Regions from separate parts of the Stenotrophomonas sp. GZD-301 genome, predicted to be linked through region 1. Evidence: riboswitches for the same ligand, from Rfam matches in the RefSeq annotation. Region 1 holds a riboswitch; the other holds the start of a gene.
The links. Region 1 has a riboswitch for thiamine pyrophosphate ahead of thiC (phosphomethylpyrimidine synthase ThiC). Riboswitches for the same ligand answer to the same signal wherever they lie in the genome.

Region 1 (7,186 bases):
GGCGTCCAGTGCCGAGGTGGGTTGCTCGCGCCGCACCAGCAGCGCGGCCATCACCAGCAGCGCCACCAGCATCGCGATGCCGATGGCCAGCAGAACGTAGCGGCGGATGCGACGGCGGCGGCGCGGAGCAGGCGCTGCGGCAGCCGGCGCCGCCACATCGGCATCGACGGCCGGCGGCGACACGGCCGCGCTGTCGTCGGCCTCCAGCGCAGGCGACGCTGGCAGGGTCTCGACCACGCTCACCGGCACCAGCAGGCGATAGCCGGTCTTTGCGATGGTTTCGATGTAGGCGGTGCCACTGTCGTCATCGCTGGCAAAGGCCTTGCGCAGCTGCGTCACCGCCTGGGTGAGCACATCGTTGGTGGGCAGCGTATCGGGCCACACCTCGGCAAACAGTTCATCCCGGGTGACCACCGCGCCCGGGGCGCGCATGAGCGCCTTGAGCACTCCCAGTGCCTTGGGCGTGAGGCGTCGCGGCCGACGGGCGCCTGCCACCATGACTTCCCGAGAAGAGAGAATGACGGTGCAGTCGCCGATCTTCATCACGTCGGCGGAAGGTGGCTCACTTTCGTTGGTGATCATTCCAGGTGACACAGGTGAATGCCGGCTCGACGGCAGCGTTGCATTCATCTCCAACACGAAAGATCGAACGAACCGCCAAATTCCGCACAAGGCATCAGCGCAAACAGCAAAAAAACCGAAGCGCGCGAATACTAGCCTATGCCGGTTAACCGCGCCTACGCGCGTGGCCGACAACAGGCTCTCTCTCGCCGATGAATTCACATAAATTGATTCACCATTCGCGCCTTCGGGCGCGATATTTTTAGGTGGGATTCAGTTTCGTGTATGCCTCAGCATGGTCAATCCGACCAGCCGCGAGACCACCAACGCCACGTACATAACGCCTGAAAACTGCTCCAGCATGACCAGCGCGCGTGCCTGCGGATGCACCGGCACGACATCGCTCAGGCCGACCCCGGACAGCAAGCTGAAGCTGAGATAAAGCAGCTCCATCCAGGTGCGCAATTCGCTCTCGCTGGTGGCGAGAAAACTGCCCGGATACCACTGCTGGCACACCGCGAAGGCGAAGGCGAACGCCCACGCCAGCAGCGTGAAGGTCGCACCGGCGGCGAAGAGCTCGTCGCGGGTCACCTTGTGATCCTGCAGCATGTAGGCGGTCAGGCTGCCGGCGGTATAGAAGTACAGCAGGCACTCGAGCAGCTGCGCTGTCGTGATCAGCCCGGGCCGCTCCAGCAGCGCACCCGCGATGGAAAACACCACCGAGGGGATCGCCAGCACCAGCGCCAGCCACATGCCGAGCGGGCTGCGCCGGACCACCCACAGCGACAGGCCGAGCACCGCGATGCCGAAGGCGCCGAACAGCGCGCGGCTGGCGCCGGCCTCGTCCATTGCCGGATACAGCAGCACGCCGAGCAGCTGCACGCCCAGCAGCCACGCCGAGGGATGCCGGCGTGCCATCGCCAGCCATTTGGTCCTGCGCGCAATCGCCATCGTGTTCCCCGCCCCTGGCCGTCCGGCGCCGAGCTTAGCGCGGTTGCCGGGGCAAACGCATGAGGATGCCGGGGCGGCACCTGCCACCCCGGCCGCCGCGTCATTGCGGGTGGTAGACCTCCGCCCCCTGGTCGCGGAACTGCAGCGACTTCTCGGCCATGCCGGCGTCCAGCGCGGCCTTCGCGTCCAGCCCCTGCCCGGCGGCGTAGTCGCGTACGTCCTGGGTGATCTTCATCGAACAGAAATGCGGGCCGCACATCGAACAGAAGTGGGCCAGCTTGTGCGCGTCCTTGGGCAGGGTCTCGTCGTGGAACTCCTTGGCCTTCTCCGGATCCAGGCCCAGGTGGAACTGGTCTTCCCAGCGGAATTCGAAGCGCGCCTTGCTCAGCGCGTTGTCGCGCACCTGCGCGCCGGGGTGGCCCTTGGCCAGATCCGATGCATGCGCGGCGATCCGGTAGGCCATGATGCCGTCGCGCACGTCCTGGCGGTTGGGCAGGCCCAGGTGCTCCTTGGGCGTGACGTAGCAGAGCATCGCCGTACCGTACCAGCCGATCATCGCCGCGCCGATCGCGCTGGTGATGTGGTCGTAGCCGGGAGCAATGTCGGTGGTGAGCGGCCCCAGCGTGTAGAACGGCGCCTCACCGCACTCGCGCAGCTGCTTGTCCATGTTCTCCTTGATCAGCTGCATCGGCACGTGGCCGGGGCCTTCGATCATGGTCTGCACGTCGTGCTTCCAGGCGATCTTCGTCAACTCGCCCAGCGTCTCCAGCTCACCGAACTGCGCGGCATCGTTGGCATCGGCGATGCAGCCCGGGCGCAGTCCATCGCCCAGCGAGAAGGTCACGTCGTAGGCCTTCATGATCTCGCAGATCTCCTCGAAGTGCGTGTAGAGGAAGTTCTCCTTGTGATGGGCCAGACACCACTTGGCCAGGATCGAGCCGCCGCGCGAGACGATGCCGGTGACACGCTTGGCGGTCAGCGGCACGTAGCGGAGCAGCACGCCGGCATGGATGGTGAAGTAGTCCACGCCCTGCTCTGCCTGCTCGATCAACGTGTCGCGGAAGATCTCCCAGGTCAGCTCCTCGGCGCGCCCATCCACCTTCTCCAGCGCCTGGTAGATCGGCACGGTGCCGATCGCCACCGGCGAGTTGCGGATGATCCACTCGCGGGTTTCATGGATGTGCCTGCCGGTGGACAGGTCCATCACGGTGTCGCCGCCCCAGCGGATCGCCCACACCAGTTTTTCCACCTCTTCGGCAATGCCCGAGGACACCGCGCTGTTGCCGATGTTTGCGTTGATCTTGGTCAGGAAGTTGCGGCCGATGATCATCGGCTCGCTTTCCGGATGGTTGATGTTGTTGGGCAGCACGGCCCGGCCACGCGCGATCTCGTCGCGCACGAACTCGGGGGTGATGACGGCGGGGATGGACGCGCCGAACGATTGGCCGGGGTGCTGCCGGCGCAGCGTCGCGTCGGTGATCGCCTCCAGCCGCTGGTTTTCGCGGATCGCCACGAACTCCATTTCCGGGGTGATGATGCCGCGCCGCGCGTAGTGCATCTGGGTGACGTTGGCGCCGGCCACCGCGCGCCGCGGCAGCGTGCGCGACGGGAAGCGCACTGCATCGAGGCGCGCATCGGTGTCGCGCGACCGGCCGAACGCCGAACTCAGGGCTGCCAGCGTTTCGGTATCGCCCCGCTCGGCCACCCACGCCGCGCGCAGCGCCGGCAGGCCGGTCGACAGGTCGATGCTGGCGGCCGGATCGGTGTAGGGGCCGGAGGTGTCGTAGACGGTCACCGGCGCGTTCTCTTCGCCGCCGAACAACGTCGGCGTGCGGGTCAGCACGATCTCGCGCATGGGAACCTGCAGGTCGCTGCGCGAGCCCTGCACGTGGATCTTGCGCGAACCGGGGATCGGTCGCGTAACCGAACCGGAAAGCTGCTGGGCCTGCTGCTGCAGGGTGGAAAGCGGTGCGTTCATCGGGCATCGTCCTGTGTGGACCCCGGGCGCGGACCGGCGGTCCGTGACGGGAAATCCGTATTGAAAGGGACGAAACGGCGGCGCACGACGGGCGCACTGCGGGCGGTCTGCGGGCGTGGGGGCCCTACGGCGCAATGCATCAGCGGATGCGAAGCTTCCCTACGCCGGTATCAACCGGATCAGGTTCGAAGGGACTGTCTCAACCTCGGCCACATGGCCTCGGTACCCCCGCTTCGAGGCGAATTAGACCACAAAGACCCGCGCATCGACACCGCCGATGCCACCGCTGTGAACGGGTTCATTACGTCAGCGCAGGTAGTATCGCGCCGCGAGGATGTTCTCCCCCCGTGACGTGCTGCCTGGCGCCTGGCGCTGCGCCCACGCAGGGGACCATCGGATTGAGTCCGGTGCAGGAGCATCCCGCCGACCGGCATTCGTCCGGCTCCGCCCCAGTTGTTGCCGTCGTGCCGCTGGAGACTGCAAGCATCCGCTCGCGCCCCTTTCCTGGAGAAACCCCTGCATGGTGTTTCGCATTTCCATCGCGCTGGTCGCGCTGCTCGTCCTGACTGCCGGCGTCGCACCCGGCCCCTTCAACGACGTCGTGCAGCTGGGCCTGTCCAACATCGTGCGCAGTACCGGCTGGCTGTACCTGCTGGTGGTGTTCATCACGCTGTCGTTCCTGATGTACCTGGCCTTCGGCCGCTTCGGCAGCCTGCGCATCGGCGGCGAGGATGCCGAACCGGACTTCTCCAACGCCAGCTGGATGTCGATGCTGTTCGCCGCCGGCATGGGCATCGGACTGGTGTTCTGGGGCGCGGCCGAGCCGATCTCGCACTTCGTCAAACCGCCGGAAGGGCTGGCACCGCAGAGCATGGAGGCGGCGCGGGCGTCTATGCGTTATGCGTTCTTCCACTGGGGTCTGCATCCGTGGGCCATCTATGCGCTGATCGGCCTGGCGATGGCCTGGTTCCAGTTCAACCGCAACGGACGCGGCCTGATCAGTGACCTGCTGCAGCCGCTGATCGGCGCGCGCCACCGCGGCTGGATGGGCACCGTGGTGAATGTGGCCGCCGTGGTCGCGACCGCGATCGGCGTGGCCACCACGCTGGGGTTCGGCACCATCCAGATCGCCGCCGGGCTGGAGCGCGTGTTCGGCCTGCGCGCCTCGATTCCCGTGCAGCTGACCATCATTGCCGTCGCCTTCGTGATGTACATGGCCTCCACGACCAGCGGCGTGCACCGCGGCATCAAGTGGCTGTCCAACTTCAACCTCGCGCTGGCTGCGCTGCTGCTGGCACTGGTGCTGGTGCTGGGCCCGACCGGCTTCATCTTCGACACCTTCACCACCACGATCGGCTCGTACCTCAACCAGCTGGTGACGATGAGCCTGCGCATGTCGCCGTTCTCGGGCAGCACCTGGGTGGCCGACTGGACGATCTTCTACTGGGCATGGTGGATCGCGTGGGCACCGTTCGTGGGTTCGTTCATCGCCCGCGTATCGCGTGGGCGCAGCATCCGCGAGTTCGTGCTGGGCGTGGTGATCGCGCCGAGCGTGCTGGGCTTCCTGTGGTTCTCGGTGTTCGGCGGTACCGCGCTGTGGTCGCAGATCTTCGGCCACGTGGATCTGGCGCAGGCCCTGGGCAACGGCTATGAGACCGTGCTGTTCACCATGTTCGACAGCCTGCCGCTGCCCACGGTGCTGTCGGTGATCGCGCTTGTGCTGCTGATCATCTTCTTTGTGACCTCGGCCGATTCGGCGGTGCTGGTACTGGCCAGCATGTCCACCGACGAGGCCGGCGACCCGCCGCTGTCGCGCCGCATGACCTGGGGCGTGGCCATCGCGCTGATCGCCGGGGTGCTGCTGCTGGCCGGCGGCCTGGAGGCGCTGCAGGGCATGATCACCATCGCCGCACTGCCATTCGCGTTGCTGATGCTGCTGGTGATGTGGTCGCTGTACCGCGTGCTGGACATGGAGTACGCGCTGCAGCGCCGTCGCGCGCAGCGGGCGCGACGGATGATGGACGAATGGATCGAGCGCGAGATCGCCGCGCAGGAAGAAACCCGCGACGAAGCCGCCCGCGCCCCGTAGAGCCGGGTTCTACCCGGCTATGGCACCGTAGAGCCGGGTTCTACCCGGCTGTATCAGCGCCTCAACCAGGAGCAGCCGACCAACGGTCGGCTCTACCCGGGGCTGCTCAATATCCGGCGGCCTGTCCGTCCTTGCGGCTTTCCGATGCGCCGTAATACACGCCGGTTTCCGGATCGCGCAGGATCGCCTGGTATCCGCCATACGGGCCATCGGCGAACACCACCCGGTGCCCCTTGCGCATCAGCGCACGCACGGTCTCGTACGGGAAGCCCGTCTCCAGATTGACCTCACCGCCATCGCTCATCGCCGTCGCCTGCCCGGTCGGCTCGGTCGACCCTTCATGCTGGATGCGCGGCGCGTCGCCGGCTTCCTGCAGGTTCATGCCGAAGTCGACCATGTTCATCACGATCTGCGCGTGGCCCTGCGGCTGCATCGCACCGCCCATCACCCCGAAGCTCATCCACGGCTTGCCGTCCTTGGTGACGAACGCCGGAATGATGGTCTGGAACGGGCGCTTGCCCGGCGCGTACCCGTTGGGGTGATCCTTCTGCAGCACGAACATCTCGCCGCGGTCCTGCAGGATGAAGCCCAGTCCCGGCGGCGCCATGCCGCTGCCCATGCCACGGTAGTTGGACTGGATCAGCGACACCATCATGCCGTCTGCGTCGGCCACGGTCATGTAGATCGTGTCGCCCTCCTCCAACTGCTTCGGCGTGCCGGGCTGCACTTCGCGCAGGGCCTTGTCCATCGAAATCAGCGTGCGACGCTCGGCCGCGTAGCCCTTGGAGATCAACCGGTCCACCGGCGCCGGATGGAACGCCGGGTCGGTATAGAACCGCGCGCGATCGGCAAAGGCCAGCTTCTTGGCCTCCACGAACAGGTGCACATGTTCGGGTGAGCCGAAGGCGATCTTCGAGAAGTCATAGCCCTCCAGCACATTGAGAATCTGCAGCGCCGCAATGCCCTGGCTGTTGGGCGGCAGCTCCCACACGTCGTAGCCCCGGTAGTTGCTGCTGACCGGCTCCACCCACTCGCCGTGGTGGCTGGCCAGGTCGTCGTAGCTGAGGTAGCCGCCGTTGGCCTTGAAGTAGTCGCCGACCGTGCGCGCGATCTCGCCCTTGTAGAACGCATCGCGACCGCCCTGCGCGATCGTCTCCAGCGTGTTGGCCAGGTTCGGGTTCCGCCACATCTGGCCCTTGCGCGGCGCGTGGCCGTCGATGGTGAACTGCTCGCTGAAGCCCGGGTATTTCGACAGCCGCGGCACCGAGCGGTCCCAGTAGTAGGCGATCACCTCGGCCACCGGGTGGCCCTCGCGCGCGTAGCGGATGGCCGGCGCCAGGTTCTCGGCCATCGGCTTGCGCCCGAAGCGGCCGTGCAGCGCGAACCAGCCGTCCACCGCACCCGGTACCGACACCGGCAGCGGCCCGGTCGCCGGAATCTCCTTCAGGCCCCGACGCTGGAACTCGGCCAGGGTCAGCGATCTCGGCGACCGGCCCGAGCCGTTGTAGCCGTACAGCTTCTGCGTCTTCGGGTCCCAGACGATGGCGAACAGGTCCCCGCCGATACCGTTGCCGGTGGGCTCCATCAGCCCCAGCGCGGCGTTGGCG
Region 2 (7,186 bases), on a different contig from region 1:
TAGCGGTCCATCGTCAACAGCGCCAGGGTCGCGGTCAGCACCGGGAAGATCGCCACGATCAGGATGTTGGTGATCAGCGCGGTCCAGGTGAACACCGGCATCTTCATCAGGTCCATGCCCGGCGCACGCATCTTGAGGATGGTGACGATGAAGTTCAGGCCGGTCAGCGTGGTGCCGATACCCGAGACCTGCAGCGACCAGATGTAGTAGTCCACGCCCACCGTTGGGCTGTACTCGATCCCCGACAGCGGCGGATAGGCCACCCAGCCGGTGGCGGCAAAGTCGCCGACGAACATGGACGCCATCACCAGTGCCGCGCCCACCGCCGACAGCCAGAAGCTCAGCGAGTTGACGAACGGGAACGCGACGTCGCGCGCGCCGATCTGCAGCGGCACCACCACGTTCATCAGGCCCACGATGAGCGGGGTCGCCACGAAGAAGATCATGATCACGCCATGCGCGGTGAAGATCTGGTCGTAGTGTTCCGGCGGCAGGTAGCCGGCCGCATCGTTGGCCGCGATCGCCTGCTGGGCGCGCATCATCAGAGCGTCGGCAAAGCCGCGCACCAGCATGACCAGCGCCAGGATGATGTACATCACGCCGATCTTCTTGTGGTCCACCGAGGTGATCCACTCGGTCCAGATGTAGCCCCACTTCTTGTAATACGTGATGGCCGCGATGATCGCCGCGCCCAGCAGCAGCGAGCCCGCCAGCGCCGACATGATGATCGGGTCGTGGTAGGGAATCGCTTCCAGGTTCAACTTTCCAAGCACAATCAGTTCTCCGCGGTACGGCTGGCAGGCGCGGCCAGGCTCACGAGTTGGGATGTGGCGCCGGGCTCCTCGCCCGGCAGGCAGATTTCGTCATCGGGCATGCCGCCGTAGCGGCGCAGCACGCTGGAGAACAGGCCGGCATCGACGCTGGCGAAGCGCTGCATCGGCGCGCCGTGGGTCGGTGCCTCAAGCGCCGTCAGACGCGCCGCGCCCAGGTGCTCCCCGGTACCGCGGGCCTGCACCAGCCACTGCTGGAAGTCCGCCTCGGTGACCACGCGTGCATCGAACTTCATGTCCGAGAAGCCGGAGCCGCTGTAGGCCGAGGACATGCCGGCGTAGGTGCCCGGGGTGTGCCCGATCAGGTGCAGGCGGGTCTGCATCCCGGCCATCGTGTACACCATGCTGCCGAGCTGCGGCACGAAGAAGGCGTTCATCATCGACTCGGACGTCAGCTTGAAGGCCACCGGCGTATCGACGGGCATCACAAGCTCGTTGACCGTGGCCACGTTGTGGTCGGGGTAGATGAACAGCCACTTCCAGTTCAGCGACACCACCTCCACGCGCAGCGGCGCCTTGTCCGAGGCGATGGGCCGGTAGGGGTCCAGTGCATGCGTGCTGCGCCAGATCAGCACGCCAAGCACCACCACGATCAGGCACGGAATGGTCCACACCACCACTTCGATCGCGGTGGAGTGCGACCAGTCCGGCGCGTAGGTCGCCCGGGTGTTGGATTCGCGGTAGCGCCACGCGAAGTACAGCGTGAGCAGGATGACCGGCACCACCACCAGCAGCATGAGCCCGGTACAGACCAGGATCAGCTGCATCTCCTGCTCGGCGATGCTGCCCATCGGATTGAACAGCTCCAGGTTTTTGCAACCCGAGAGCAGTGGCAGCAGGGCTGCCAGGCCGAACCATCGTCCGGCGTTGCGGCGACCGGACCACGGGGTCCGGCGAGCGGTGTGTGTAGCTGGGTTCATGCGTGACGGCCCTTCCAACGCGGTACCCGGGCCGGGGCGGCCCGTAACAGGAAAGTGGCGGACGCCCCCCTGCATGACCGATATGCATGGGGGGTGCCCGCCGCAGCCGCGTACGTTAGGCAACGACATGATCCATACATGATGCGACACACTGTCGCAGGCAGCGGTGGGGTGACGGGTAAGATGCGGCGATGAACGCAACGACCGCCGATTGGCAGCGCCTCATCGCCGACGGCCACGGGCCGGTGTACCTGCGCATCGTGCAGGCGCTGGAGCGCGCGGTGTGGTCCGGCGCACTGCGCCCCGGCCAACGCCTGCCGGCGCAGCGCACCCTGGCTGGCGAACTGGGGGTGGACCTGACCACCATTACCCGCGCCTTCAATGAAGCGCGCAAACGCGGGCTGATCGACGCGCGCGGCCCGCTGGGCTCGTTCGTGGCACCGCCGCAGGTCGAGCTGGCGCAGCTGGTGGACCTGAGCATGAACCTGCCGCCCAGCCCCGGCGGCGGCCAGGTGGCCGAGGTGCTGCGGCGCGGGCTGTCGTCGGTACTGACCCGCAGCGATGCCGGCAACCTGATGACGTACCACGTCGGCGGCGGCAGCGCGGCCGACCAGTTGGCCGCCGCGCAGTGGCTGAAGCCGATCCTGGGCCGCTGCGAGCCGGCACGGCTGGTGGTCACCGAGGGCGCGCAGGCAGCGTTGTCGGCGCTGCTGCTGGCCTTGACCGACGCAGGCGATACGGTGCTGTGCGAGCCGCTGGTCTACCCGGGCCTGCTGCACGCCGCACGGGTGCTGCAGCGGCGACTGCAGGTGGTGGACAGCGACGAACACGGCATGCGCCCGGACGCGCTGCGCCGGCTTGCCCGCACCACCGGGGCGCGCGTGGTCTACCTCAACCCGACCGCGCAGAACCCCACCGCGCATACGCTGCCCGACGCACGTCGGCGCGCGTTGGCCGAGGTGCTGCGCGCGCAGGATCTGCAGCTGATCGAGGACGACCCTTACTGGCTGCTGGCCGAGGACGCGCCCGCCCCGCTCGCGCTGCATGCGCCCGAGCACACCTGTTACATCTCCACCCTGTCCAAATGCCTCAGCCCCGGGCTGCATACCGCGTTCGTGCACCTGCCTGACGGCGTCGCCCGCCAGGCGGTGCTGGATGCGCTGCGCGCCGTCAACCTGATGGCACCGCCGCTGATGAACGCGCTGGTCACCCAGTTGATCCTGGACGGCTCGGCACAGGCGATGCTCAAGCTGGTGCAGGACGAGGCGGCCGAACGCCGCTACCTGGCGCGCTCCGCGCTGTCGCCGCGGTTCCTGCAGGCGTGCGCGGGGGTGCACGCCTGGTGCCGGCTGCCTGCACACTGGACCGATGTCAGCCTTACCCACGCCGCCCGCCTGCAGGGCCTCGGCATCGCGCCGTCGTCGGCCTTTACCCCGGAAGGGGTGGCCATCACCGATGCGGTGCGGATCTCGCTGGGCGCCGCCGCCAGCCGCCAGGAGCTGCACCGGGCGCTGCGCCAGCTCGACCAGCTGATGCACCTGCCTGCGGGCCAGGAAGCGACATGGACGGTGTGACCGCTGCGCCGGGCGGAGTAGCATGTGCGCCCACGCAGCGACGGCGGGCCCGTCGCCCTGCCCCTGCACCGCCGTCTTCGATCGCCACGCCATGACCCATCCCAACCACCGCGTCCAAGGCCTCGACAACGATGAGGTGGCCCCGGACTGGCCCGCCATCGACGCGACCGAGATCGCCTGGCTGCGCACGCGCTTTCCGGCGTTGCAGGGGGATGCCGCGCTGCAGTGGCACAGTCCCCGCCCGCTGTCCGCCGCGGCCATCGTCGGCCACGGCGCGGATGCGGTGTTCGTCAAGCGGCACCACGCCAGCGTGCGCAGTGCCGCCACCCTGCAGGAAGAGCACCGCTTCATCGCGCACCTCGCGGCCCACGGCGTTCCCGTGGCCGCGCTGCTGCGCGACCGGGCAGGCGCAACGGCGGTCGAACATGCCGGTTGGACCTACGAACTGCACGGGGTCGGCCAGGGCGAGGACCGGTATCGCGACGCCCCCTCCTGGACCCCGCTGACCGACACGGCCCAGGCCAGGGAAGCCGGCAGGGCGCTGGCCGGACTGCACCAGGCCGCGGCCGGGTACCACGCGGCCCAGCGCGGCACGCACCTGCTGGTGGCCCGCGACGATCTGATCCGCGCCGCCGACCCGATCGCCGCCCTCGCGGCACAGCTCGGCGAGCGCCCTGCCCTGGCCGACTACCTGGCCGGCACCGCCTGGCAGGACGATCTGCAGCGCGACCTGCTGCCCTGGCATGCGCGCCTGGCCGGGCGCCTGGAGCAGGAGCCACGGTTGTGGGCGCACAACGACTGGCATGTGTCGAACCTGCTGTGGCACCAGGCTGCCACCGGCGACCGGGTCAGCACCGTGCTCGACTTCGGCCTGGCCTCGCCGACCAGCGCCCTGTTCGACCTCGCCACCGCGATCGAGCGCAATGCGATTGCCTGGCTGGACCTGGACGGCCCGGTGCCGGTACGCACCGATATCGCGCTGGCCCTGCTCGACGGCTACCGGGCCGTACTGCCGCTGTCGGCGGCACGCGTTCATCTGCTGGCGGACCTGCTGCCGCTGGTGCACCTGGATTTCGCCCTGTCCGAGGTGGAGTACTTCCACGGCGTGACCCTGTCCACGCCCAACGCGGACGTGGCCTACCGGACCTTCCTGCTGGGCCATGCGCAGTGGTTCGGCACGCCCCACGGCACCGCGCTGCGGGAGGCGCTGCACGCCACTGCCTGAGCCCGCGCTCGCAAACGCGCGCCATTTGGTGTGAAATAGCCGCTGAAGCGGGGGTGCCTGGCGAAACCAGGCTGAGAGAGTCCCTTGGAACCTGATCCGGTTTGCACCGGCGTAGGGAGCTTTGAGCAGTGGGCGCAGGGACCGTTGACGGTCGATGCGCGCGCGCCGTCGCTTCGTCTCCTTCTGCTGGCTGATGACGAATCGAATGAACCGCTGCTATCCCCCTGCGTTGCTGACCGTCGCCCTGTGCGCCGCCCTGCCGCTGTACGCGGCCGAACCCGCCCCGGATACCGCCGACCGCTCGCCGACCGAGCTGGCCGCGGTGCGCGTGCAGGCACGCCAGCCGGCCGCCGATACCGCGCAGTCCACCAGCTTCGGTGCCGGCGACTGGAAGAGCACCCCGGCCTCGGTGACCCGGCTGGACCGCACGCAGATCGAACGCCGCCAACTGCGCACCCTGTCCGAGATCGCAACCCAGGACGCGTCGCTGGGCGACAGCTACGCCCCGGTCGGCTATTACCAGAACATCGCCATCCGCGGTTTCGCCCTGGATACCGCGACCGGCTACCGGTTCAACGGCCTGCCCATCGCCGGCGAGCAGCGGCTGGCGCTGGAGAACGTGCAGGCGGTGGAGATCCTCAAGGGCGAAGCCGGTCTCGCCGCCGGCGTGATGTCGCCAGGCGGCATCATCAACTACGTCGGCAAGCGTGCCGCGGACGTGCGCACGGTGACCCTGGGCACCGATGCCGAAGGCTCGCGCTATGCCGCCGTGGACGTGGGCCAGTGGCTGACGCCGCGCTTCGGCGTGCGGGTCAACGCCGCCTGGGAAGACACCGCGTCCTACATCGACCATGCCGACGGCCGCCGCAACTTCTATTCGGTGGCGGCCGACTGGCTGATCGGCGAGCGCGGCAAGCTCGAGGTGGACGCCAACTACCAGACCAGCGCGCAGCGTTCGGCCTCCGGCTACCAGCTGCTCGGCGCAACGGCGCTGCCGCGCGGCGTGGACCGGTCGCGCATGCTCGGCTACCAGGCCTGGCAGCAGCCGGTGGGCATCGACAGCACCAACATCACCGCGCTGCACACCTATGACTTCAGCCCGGACTGGCAGTCGCGCGTCTCGGTCAGCCACAGCCGCACGGTCATCGACGACAACGTCGCCTTCGCCTACGGCTGCTACTACGCCGCGTCCTGCGCCGATGGCAGCGTGCCGGGCAACTACTTCGGCCCGGATGGTGCCTACGACATCTACGACTACCGCAGCCCGGACGACACCCGTCGCAACCAGGCCGCACGCGCCGAACTGCGCGGCACCCTGCACACCGGCCGGGTGGAACACGCACTGACCTTCGGCGCCGAAACGTTCCGGCGCACGGTGGACAAGCGCCGCAACGTCAACGAATACGTGGGCACGGCCAACATCAACGACGCCCAGGTGCCGCAGTTCGCACCGTCGCCCCTGCAGCCGGGCGCCTCGGCGCGGCGTCTGGACAGCCGCCAGAATGCGGTGTTCGCGCTGGACCGGATGCGCTTTGGCGACGACTGGGAGTGGCTGGCGGGCGGCCGCTTCGTGCGCCTGGACGAGCATGCCTACAGCAAGGCCGGCGTCCCCGAACGCCACAGCCGGCTGTCGCGCTTCCTGCCGCAGACCGCGCTGGTGTGGAAGGCCACCGACGAGGTCAGTGCGTACGCAAGCTACGTCCGTGGCATCTCGCTGGGTCAGGAAGCCCCTTTCTGGACCAGCAATGACGGCACCTTCCTCGCACCGATGCTGTCGCGCCAGGTCGAAGTGGGCGTCAAGTTCGCGTCCACCGATGCGCTGACCCTCGGCGCGGCCCTGTTCCGCACCACCCAGCCCTACCAGTACGCGATGCCGGACCAGAGCGACGCGGGCTTCACCTTCGTCCAGGCAGGACAGCAGGTCCACACCGGACTGGAACTCACCGCGCAGGGGCATCTGACCGAACGGCTTGAACTGAACGCCAGTGCCAGCGTACTGCGGGCGCGTGCCGGCGATACCGGCACCGCGGCCCACGAAGGCCATCAGCTGGTCAACGTGCCCAAGGTGCGGGCCACCGTGCATGCCGACTACCAGGTGCCGTTCGTGCCGGGCCTGGGCGTGACCGGCGGCTGGCGCTATGCCGGCGCGAACGTGGCCACGGTCGACGGTGCGGTGCGTGCACCGGCCTACCACGTGTTCGACGTGGGCGTGCGCTACCGCCACCTGCTGCGCGAGCGGCCGGTGACCTGGAACCTCACCGTCGACAACGTCACCGATCGCTTCTACTGGCGCGATACCGGCAGCAGCGCCGGTGACTACTACCTGTTCGCCGGCGCACCGCGCCAGGCGCGCCTGTCGGTGACGTTCGCGCTATGAACGCCGCCGTGCTCGAGTGGACCGCCGCGATCGTCAGCATGGCCGGCGTCGCCATGATGGGGCGCCGCTGGATGATCGCCTGGCCGGTCGGCCTGCTGTCGGTGGCGCTGTATGCGCTGGTCTTCATCGAGGCCCGCCTGTACTCGGACACGCTGCTGCAGGTGGCCTTCGGCGCGTTCCTGGTCTACGGCTGGCTCAGCTGGCGCCGGCATGCGGTGGAAGACGGTGCGATCGTCATCGTGCCGCTGTCGCGTCGCCAT

Region 2: linked by a shared signal. The riboswitch ahead of ACO6VK_RS10820 (TonB-dependent siderophore receptor) and the one ahead of thiC (phosphomethylpyrimidine synthase ThiC) in region 1 are both predicted to bind thiamine pyrophosphate.

Annotation. Positions count from the first base shown of each region.
Region 1 is NZ_JBMOWY010000001.1:10,610-17,795, reverse strand. Features, by position in the region: gene ACO6VK_RS00070 (winged helix-turn-helix domain-containing protein) at 1-582, opposite strand, end outside; gene ACO6VK_RS00065 (ion channel) at 835-1,512, opposite strand; gene thiC (phosphomethylpyrimidine synthase ThiC) at 1,613-3,490, opposite strand; TPP riboswitch at 3,629-3,730, opposite strand; gene ACO6VK_RS00055 (BCCT family transporter) at 4,011-5,579, shown strand; gene ggt (gamma-glutamyltransferase) at 5,686-7,186, opposite strand, start outside.
Region 2 is NZ_JBMOWY010000040.1:109,334-116,519, reverse strand. Features, by position in the region: gene cyoB (cytochrome o ubiquinol oxidase subunit I) at 1-773, opposite strand, end outside; gene cyoA (ubiquinol oxidase subunit II) at 776-1,750, opposite strand; gene ACO6VK_RS10830 (PLP-dependent aminotransferase family protein) at 1,942-3,324, shown strand; gene ACO6VK_RS10825 (phosphotransferase enzyme family protein) at 3,416-4,549, shown strand; TPP riboswitch at 4,589-4,684, shown strand; gene ACO6VK_RS10820 (TonB-dependent siderophore receptor) at 4,755-6,926, shown strand; gene pnuC (nicotinamide riboside transporter PnuC) at 6,923-7,186, shown strand, end outside.